DNA from 4 places in the Ensifer sp. 22521 genome. Region 2 is predicted to be linked to each of the others. Evidence: riboswitches for the same ligand, from Rfam matches in the RefSeq annotation. Region 2 holds a riboswitch; each other region holds the start of a gene.

Evidence for each region. Region 2 has a riboswitch for cobalamin ahead of ACTJKE_RS34980 (CbtB domain-containing protein). Riboswitches for the same ligand answer to the same signal wherever they lie in the genome.
Region 1: it holds a riboswitch for cobalamin, as region 2 does, so the genes downstream of both, ACTJKE_RS01070 (aromatic ring-hydroxylating oxygenase subunit alpha) here and ACTJKE_RS34980 (CbtB domain-containing protein) in region 2, are expected to answer to the same signal.
Region 3: it holds a riboswitch for cobalamin, as region 2 does, so the genes downstream of both, bluB (5,6-dimethylbenzimidazole synthase) here and ACTJKE_RS34980 (CbtB domain-containing protein) in region 2, are expected to answer to the same signal.
Region 4: it holds a riboswitch for cobalamin, as region 2 does, so the genes downstream of both, nrdH (glutaredoxin-like protein NrdH) here and ACTJKE_RS34980 (CbtB domain-containing protein) in region 2, are expected to answer to the same signal.

The regions. Positions count from the first base shown of each region.
Region 1 is NZ_JBQENM010000001.1:235,019-237,213, reverse strand. It holds gene ACTJKE_RS01070 (aromatic ring-hydroxylating oxygenase subunit alpha) at 1-860, opposite strand, end outside; cobalamin riboswitch at 965-1,173, opposite strand; gene ACTJKE_RS01065 (DUF6656 family protein) at 1,487-2,086, shown strand; gene ACTJKE_RS01060 (L-threonylcarbamoyladenylate synthase) at 2,166-2,195, shown strand, end outside.
Region 2 is NZ_JBQENM010000045.1:19,670-21,864, reverse strand. It holds gene ACTJKE_RS34985 (TetR family transcriptional regulator) at 45-737, shown strand; cobalamin riboswitch at 736-998, shown strand; gene ACTJKE_RS34980 (CbtB domain-containing protein) at 1,041-1,217, shown strand; gene ACTJKE_RS34975 (CbtA family protein) at 1,412-2,195, shown strand, end outside.
Region 3 is NZ_JBQENM010000009.1:251,742-253,936, reverse strand. It holds gene ACTJKE_RS16245 (phytanoyl-CoA dioxygenase family protein) at 1-117, shown strand, start outside; gene ACTJKE_RS16240 (SDR family oxidoreductase) at 207-1,019, shown strand; cobalamin riboswitch at 1,161-1,372, shown strand; gene bluB (5,6-dimethylbenzimidazole synthase) at 1,419-2,114, shown strand.
Region 4 is NZ_JBQENM010000003.1:112,307-114,501, reverse strand. It holds gene nrdE (class 1b ribonucleoside-diphosphate reductase subunit alpha) at 1-197, opposite strand, end outside; gene nrdI (class Ib ribonucleoside-diphosphate reductase assembly flavoprotein NrdI) at 167-583, opposite strand; gene nrdH (glutaredoxin-like protein NrdH) at 596-817, opposite strand; cobalamin riboswitch at 1,217-1,441, opposite strand; gene ACTJKE_RS04625 (hypothetical protein) at 1,731-2,195, opposite strand, start outside; gene ACTJKE_RS04620 (LysR substrate-binding domain-containing protein) at 2,172-2,195, shown strand, end outside.

The DNA of each region.
Region 1 (2,195 bases), on a different contig from region 2:
ACATCGGCCGACAGCGCCCTTTTTACGGCGGGCGCACCCGACATGGTGTAGCTTTCGGCATTATCGACCAGCGGCATGCGCGCGGCGCGGAACTGGCCGGTCGGCGACATCCGGAACTCGCTCGGCAGGCCCTCGGCCTCGCACTTCGCCCAATGGGCGGCAATCACCGGATCGTCCTTGGCGCCCTGCACCCCGGTCGCGGTCGGCGCTTCCGGATAGGTCCGGCAGAGTTCGGGGTGATTGGCGGCGCAGTGGTAGCACTCGCGGTTGTTCTCCCAAACGAGCTTCCAGTTGCCCTTTTCGATGATGGTGCTTTCGAAGGCGACCTTGGTCTCTCCCAGCCGGTGCGGCGCGAGGTAGGGGAATGCCAGCTCGCGGAAGGCGGCGAAATCCGCCGGCGTCTCCGACAGGTTGATGAAGATGTAGCCGCCGACCGTTTCGCAATGGATCTGCTTCAGGCTGTGGGCAGCCTTGTCGAAGTCCTCGCCCATCTGGCGCGCAAAGAGCAGCGAGCCGTCGAGCTCATAGGTCCATTGATGATAGGGACAGACGAGCTTCGCCGAAGAGCCCTTGTGCTGCGTGCAGACGCGGGAGCCGCGGTGGCGGCAGGAGTTGTGGAGCGCGCGGATCGTGCCCTGGCGATCGCGGGTGATGACGACCGGATAGTCGCCGACCTGGACGGTGAAATAGTTGCCGGCCCGCGGGATTTCGCAATCGTGGCCGATGAACAGCCAATCCCGATACCAGATGTTTTCCAGGTCCTGCCGGTAATAGTCGGGGTCGATGTAGAAGGCCCGATCGAGGCTGTAGCCGTCACGCCGGCCCTTCAGCTTGCGAAGCATATCGGTCTTGGTATCCATGTCCTGTCCTCATGCGCCATGTTTCGGAGAGGCAGGACAGGAACCCGCACGGGCGCGCACCCATGCGTCTTAGGCTCCGATCCGGCTGCCCGCCGCAACCCGTTACGGTTATGTCTGTCAAGGCTGGTTTCCGGGCTCAGGAGCCGTCCTTCGAAGGACCAGCCCGGCGCCTTCCCGGACGGAAAACCGTCCAGTGGCCTTTTGCCGAGGCTTTCGCTCCACCACCGTTGCGGGGGCAGCGCCGGGATTTGACCGGCTTCCCAATTCTCCGCCTTCCCCTTTGGAAGACGACACCTTGAGTAAGGATATGTAAGCGCGGAAGGCGCCTCGGCAGGCGCCGGATAGCGACATTCAATTCCAGAATGACGACACGATCGAAACCGCCTTCTGGAAACGGAATCGAGAATTTTTCACTTTATAAACATATAGATAGATCAAAAATTTGGCAGATGCCGTCTTTTGTGACTGACATGACGCAGACACAGGAAGGCTTCGCCCGTTTGCGACATTCCCATGAATGTGCAGGGGCATCTTCCGCGAACGAAAGGAAATCCTTCATTAACCATAAGCCACTAGGCTTGCCGGCGGACGAAGATGTCCGGCAGGCAGATGGCACACTGACGATCATGGCAAAGTTCAGATATTACGACGCTGCGGCCGAGAAGCCGCCGGCGGTCATGCCGAAGACGGCCGTTCACACCGAGTTTCTGCGCACCGGCAGGATCAACCGCCGGCAATGGCTGCCGAGCGAGCGACGGTATCTGAGCTACGAAGAAGTCGCGGACAGGACCGGCAAGAAGCTCGCGACCGCCGGTGACACGACGCACAAGCGGATCAACGGCTTTCATGCCTCGATCCAGTTTCCCAAGCTGATTTTTCACCGCACGCTCGTCGGCAAGCCGCATCTCGGCTATTGCCATGTGACGGCGGCGCGGACGGCGGTCACGCCTTCCAAGGACATCACCTGGTCGTTCTACTTCGCCAATTTCTTCAGCGACCTTGGTGATGAGACGCATTTCTTCGACCGTATCCAGAGCGGCTATTCCCGCATGTATTTCGCGGTCGCGATCGAGCCGAACGCCGAAGACGGACAGATGGTCATCAACCGCAACGTCCGCGACAACGGGCTCCTCTTCCGCACGGACGACCCCAAGGTTGCTCTCAAGAACGTGCTGATGCTGGGTGCCCGGGACTCCGCGCTGCGCCGCATCATCCGCAGTCTCTGAGGCAGCAACCGAACGCCCCCAAAAAAATCGTTCTGTTTTCCCGGCACGTCCGTTAAGGAAGCGTCGGAAAGGAAACGGCATGGCAGAGATCATCGACACAGGCAGGGAA
Region 2 (2,195 bases):
AATCCTCGTATTTTAAGAGTCAAGCCAAAATGTGAGCATCACTCATGATTACAGAAACAAGCCCATCCGCGGTCCCCGCCGAAGACGAGACTGCGCTGCGCCGGACACCCAGCCAGAAACGCAGCCGCGAGCGCGTCGAACAAATCCTTGCCTGCGCGACGGCGCTCATTCAGGAAAAGGGCAGCGACGCCATGCGGATGAGCGAAGTCGCTGAAAAGGCTGGAATTTCGATCGGCTCGCTCTACCAGTACTTCCCTGACAAGGCGGCGATCGTGCGCACGCTGGCCGAGCGCTACAATGCCGTGTGCAACGAGTGCATCGCCGCCGAACTTGCCAAGGTCACATCGCTCGCGGAACTACGCGACGCTTTCTGTGTGCTGTTCGACATCTACTACGACATGTTCCTGGCCGAGCCTGTGATGCGCGACATCTGGTCGGCAATGCAGGCCGACAAGGCGCTGCGCGAGATCGATCTTCTGCAAAGCCGCGCCGGCGGAAAACTTCTTGCCGATGTCTGGGCTAGGCTTGTGCCCGAAGCGCCGCGCGAAACCATTGATAGCGCCGCTTTCCTGATCATGCATCTCGGCGATTGCACCATGCGGCTTGCCGTGTCGGTCGATCGCACCGAGGGCGACCGCATCGTCGAGGCCTACAAGCAGATGATCCTCCGCGATTTTGTCGCTGATGAAGCGGCGGGCGGCGCAGGCTCAATTGACAACTCCATGACACGCTCCTAATCATCTGGGATCGATTGGTTCCCGGGACACGAACGTGTTTCGGGAGTAAACGGGAACGTGACGGATGGACCCATGCTGGGCATTCACATCACGGCCGACCCCGCGACTGTAGAGCGACGTCGATCTGCCATTCCGGAGCGATCCGGAAGAAGCCACTGGAAGAGACCACGAGAGGGTGGTCGATCTGGGAAGGCGAGGCAGATCCAGGGCTTCCCGCCCAGCGCCGTGAGCCAGGAAACCTGCCACTCGATACGGGCATAGGGCCCACACCGGGAATTTCCCGATGCCATCACGGAGGTTGTCATGGCTACGTCTACTGTTTCGAGCATTCCGCTCTCCCTCAGCGATCGTCTGACCGCTGGCGTCATCGCGCTCTTCATCGGCGCATTCCTCGTCTTCGGCGCCGGCCTTGCCAACTCGGCAGTGCTGCACGACACCGCGCACGACACCCGCCACTCCTACGGCTTCCCCTGCCACTAAGACGATGTTCCGGAACGTAACTCACGTTCCGCATCGAAGTGTCTGCGGACATGAACGCATCCGGCCTGTGCCGGATGTCGGTGTTTGTGCATGCCGGTTCGTCCGGCGCGCAACGGCCGTCCGCATGACAGAACGGGAAGGCTTGCAAACCACGCCGCAGCGCGTGGCTTTTGCCGTTATCGAGGGAATTCAAGATGATTGTCAGAACGCTTCTGGCCGCGATCGTGGCTGGACTGATTGCCGGTGTCTTCATGACCGGCGCCCAGGAATTTCGGGTAACCCCGCTGATCCTGCATGCGGAGGAATTCGAAGGCGAGGCTCCGGCCGCAACCGAACAGCCCGCTGCACAGCCTGGAACGACGCAACCCGCCGCCGAGGGCCATGACCAGCATTCGTCGCTGAAGGCGGTCTCACCGCTTTCCGCCATGCTCGATGCCCTGTCGCCGATCACGCCAGCCTATGCGCATGAGGGCGAACACGAGGAAGGCGGCATCATGTTCGGTATGAGCCGGTTCTCCGGCACACTCATTGCCAACCTCGTCACCGGCTCCGGCTTCGGCCTGCTCCTGGCCGGCGTCAGCCTGGTGATCGGTTACCCGATCACGCTCCGGAACGGCGCGCTCTGGGGCGCCTGCGGCTGGCTCGCCGTGCACATGCTGCCGGCAATCGGCCTGCCGCCGGAACTGCCGGGTTTCCCGGCCGCCGAACTCGGCGACCGCCAGACCTGGTGGCTGGCAACCGTCGCCCTCTCCGCAGTCGGTCTCTATCTCGTCGTCCTGCGCGAGGAGATCGTCTCCAAGGTCGCAGGCCTGGTGCTGATCGCAGCACCCCATGTCTACGGCGCGCCGCAGCCGGTCGATATTACGAGCAACGTTCCGGCCGTACTCGGCGCCGAGTTTGCGGTTGCCGCACTCGCCACCACGCTCGCCTTCTGGATCGTGCTTGGCGTCGTCTCCGGCTTCATCAACGAGCGTTTCG
Region 3 (2,195 bases), on a different contig from region 2:
GGCGGGCTGGCGCCAAAGACCCAGGCGCAGTTGATGCGCGAGGCGCTTGCCGCGGGAGCAAGCGAGCAGGATTTTCGGGCCTCACTCGACGCGCAGGCGAAGCGCAAGCTGAGTTGACGGGTCAGTCTCACAATTGACAGGCTCCCGGCGCATTTCGCTCGGGAGCCGTAGCTGTTTCACATCATCATTTGCGAGGGAGGAACTCGATGAACGGACAGATGCAAGGCAAGGTCGCCATCGTCACCGGCGGCACGCAAGGGCTGGGCGCAACGATCGCCGGCCTATTCGCCGAACGCGGTGCGGCGGGCATCGTCATTTGTGGGCGCAATGCCGCCAAGGGGCGGGCGAAGGCCGAGCAAATCGGCAAGGCCAGCGCCGCGAAAGTGGTCTATGTCGAGGCCGATCTTGAAAAGGTGGACGACGCGCGCAAGGTCGTTGCCGCCTGCGATGCGGAATTCGGTCGGGTCGATGCGCTGGTCAATGCCGCCGCCATCACCGATCGCGGCACGATCCTGGACACGACACCGGAACTCTTCGACCGGATGTTCGCCATCAATGTGCGGGCGCCGTTCTTCCTGATGCAGGAGACGGTGAAGGTGATGCGGCGCGAGCGAACGGAAGGCACCATCGTCAATATCGGCTCGATGTCGGCAATGGCCGGGCAGCCCTTCATTGCGGCCTATTGCTCGTCGAAAGGCGCTCTGGAGACGCTGACCAAGAACACTGCCTATGCGCTTCTGCGCAACCGCATCCGCGTCAACGGCCTGAATATCGGCTGGATGGCTTCCGAAGGCGAGGACCGCATCCAGCGCGAATTTCACGGCGCTGCCGCGGATTGGCTCGAAAAGGCGGCCGCCAGCCAACCCTTCGGCAGGCTCGTCGATCCGGCCGAGGTGGCGCGAGCCTGCGCCTACCTGTCTTCGGCGGAATCCGGGCTGATGACCGGATCGGTGATCTGCTTCGACCAATCGGTCTGGGGCGGCTATGACGGTTCGCCCCATCCGGTGGCGCCGCTCTAGATCACGATGATTTTGGGTCGGATCGATCCAAAATCATAAACGTGATCGGTCCTTAGAAGTTAGAGCGGAATGCGGGCGGAAAACTGCGTGCACTTTTCCTCATCCCGCTCTGACGGGCGCTTGTCTTTCGCTAGTGGCTGTGCCCTTATGACGCCGTCAGGTGCCCGCGCAAGCGGGAGAATCGGGAATCCGGTGTCATTCCGGAACGTGCCCAACGCTGTGACGGGGACAGTCGCCTCTACAAGTGCCTTGAATTGATTCAAGGTTTTGCCACTGGATCTTAAATCGATCTGGGAAGGTGAGGCGACCGGTTGAACCGAAGTCAGAAGACCGGCCTGGCGAGATAGACCGAACCCCGCGCGGACGGCGGGAGGTTTTCGCATTGTTGGGGATCGAACGATGCTGACTGAACCGAAGGGCGGCCTTGCGGCTGCCGGTGCCTTCTCGCTGGATGAGCGGGAGGCTGTCTACCGCGCTATCGAAACACGCCGCGACGTGCGCGACGAATTCTTGGCAGAGCCTCTTCCCGACGATCTGGTGAAACGCCTGCTTACGGCGGCGCACAGTGCACCGTCGGTTGGCTTCATGCAGCCCTGGAATTTCGTACTGGTGCGGGGGGCAGAAACGCGCGAGCGCGTCTGGCAGGCGTTTCGTCGCGCCAATGATGAGGCGGCGCTGATGTTCGAGGTAGAGCAGCAGACCAAATACCGCTCGCTGAAACTCGAAGGCATTCGCAAGGCACCGCTCAGCATTTGCGTCACCTGTGACCGCACGCGCGGCGGCGCCGTCGTTCTCGGCCGCACGCACAATCCGCAGATGGATGTCTATTCGACGGTTTGCGCCGTGCAAAACCTGTGGCTTGCGGCCCGCGCCGAAGGAGTTGGCGTCGGCTGGGTCAGCATCTTTCACGAGGCCGAGATCAAGGCGATCCTCGGCATTCCCGATCATATCGAGATCGTCGCCTGGCTCTGCCTCGGTTATGTCGATCGCCTTTACCAGCAGCCCGAACTGGCGGTGAAGGGATGGCGGCAACGCCTGCCGCTGGAAGAGCTGGTGTTTGAGGAAGGCTGGGGGAACTGCGGCGAGAGTTCCTAAAACCCGTCTCGCAAAAGTGCGCAGCGGTTTTGCGATAACGACGTGCGAAGTATCAAAAACTTAAAGTGCAATGAGCGAATC
Region 4 (2,195 bases), on a different contig from region 2:
AGCTTCTCCCTGAGGTTATGGAAGAAGACGGTGTTCTGGTTGACGTGCTGGAGGAAATACTGCTTCGCCGCCAGCCGGTCCTTGTCGAGCTGGATGCGCCCCTCTTCATCATAGAGGTTCAGCATCGCGTTCAGCGCATGATAGTCCAGCGCCGCTTCCGTCGCCTTCAGGGGGCGTTCGAGTGTTGAGACGTCCAAAATCGTTCCATCCCGTTTCTGACATTGGCGACGTCTTCCTCGGTTCCGAGAAGCTCGAACCGGTAAAGGTAGGGCACCTGGCATTTGGCCGCGATGACGTCGCCGGCGATCCCATAGGTCGCGCCGAAATTGCTGTTGCCCGCGGCAATGACGCCGCGGATGTGAGAGCGGTTGCCCGCATCGTTGAGGAAGCGGATCACCTGTTTCGGCACCGCACCCCGGCCGTCGTCGCCGCAATAGGTGGGCACGACCAGCACGAAGGGCTCGGAAACCGTAAGCGAAGCCTTACTTTCCTTGAGCGGTATGCGCGCTGCGCGAAGGCCGAGCTTTTCGACGAAGCGATGGGTGTTTTCCGAGCGGCTGGAAAAATAGACGATCAGGCCCACCGCCTGTCTCCTCTAGGAAAGCGCGCTGATCTTGTCGGGGCGAAAACCCGCCCAGTGTTCGGGTCCGGCGACGACGACGGGAAGCTGCATGTAACCGAGGCCCTTGACCGTTTCGAGCGCGTCCTGGTCGATGGAGATATCAATGACCTCGTAGTTGACACCCTGGCGATCGAGCGCCCGGTAGGTCGCGGTGCATTGGACGCAGGCGGGCTTGCTATAGACGGTAACGTTCATTTCTTCCTCGTTTGGTCGGCTGGATGAGAGCATGAGAAGGTGCACGGACACGCAGCCGCGATCCGGCGAAATGCAGGGCTGTCATGGCTGTGGCTCGCTCGGATCTGGACGCCCGGGCATGCCTCTTCGTCAGCTGCGCGGGAAACCGCGCCTCTTGATTGGCGAGCGATAGAATTTCAATGACGCGGGCATGACTTCACCCCGAAGCTTTCGACAGGCTGCCGGGGAGACGTCGAGACGATCAGGCAGGCTCATCCTGCCGCACTACAGCGCCGTGCGTCCTATCAGACGCGCAAAGGTCGCTGTAGCACTTCGATTTGCTGCATGTTTTTATCCTTAAATCGGCGACGATTTAAGGAAACATGCAGTGGACTCAACCCCTCCGGACACCCCGCCCGTGGACGTTTATTGCTCGAGGCAGGTCTCCTGGCTCACGGGTCTCAGCTTCCATCCCGACCTTCCCGAGGCCTCATGCCTCAGTGGTCCAATTCCGGACAGTCGCTCGCCGTCTACAGTTGCGGGGGCAGCTACGGCATAGCCTGGCGAAAACTCGCCGACGCACCGTATTCCCGTCTTAGCTCTCAATCCCTGCGAATCGAGAGAACCTCGAACACTAGATATAGTAGTTCATCGCAAATCTGCGTCAATAGGTTCGAGGTGCCTGAAGCCGGGGAGAGAAGGTGATTTCTTTCGCCGTGTGGATAACAAGGAGTAAACGACGGGATGCGGCGAAACCTGTGGGTGGAGAGCTTCTCGGCTTCGAGCCCGGCGCTCGCTCCGTTGCCGATCACTTGCGAAGAGGCTCCGGCACGTCGCTTTTAGAAACGCCACGCCGGATCTCTCCCGAATTCGGTCCACGTGCTGGCAGGTGGCAGATCACGACAACTGCGCTGTCTCTTGCCTCTGCGCTCCGTCAATCGCAGAGCGACATGCTTACGTCTTTGTTTTCTCCGGGCTGGGCTCGAGGCGAAGCCCTTGCCATTTGCGGCGCGTCGCCGCAATCCCGCTCCGACGAGGGCGGTGACTTGCGCGGATTGCCGTCCGTCGGCCAATGCCACGGATCGGCAATATCGCCGATGTGCGCCCGGACGGTCTCGTGATCCCGCGTCAATCCGATATCCTTCAGCTGGAATTCGCTGAACGTATCGATGTCGATGGTCGGGTTGAGCGCGTTCCCGGCCCAGTTCAGGGCATGAAGGATCGTTGATCGCACTGCGCTAAGCATTGCTATCCTCTTTGTTTTTGCTGTTGTGTTCGCGAAAAAAGTGAGGATTTTTGCTGCTTCGCGCAAAGCGATTTCTCGCATGCTGGCATAAAGAATGCTTATGTCAGGGCCATGAGCAAGATTCCTCCCATGAGTGCCGTGCGCGCCTTCGAA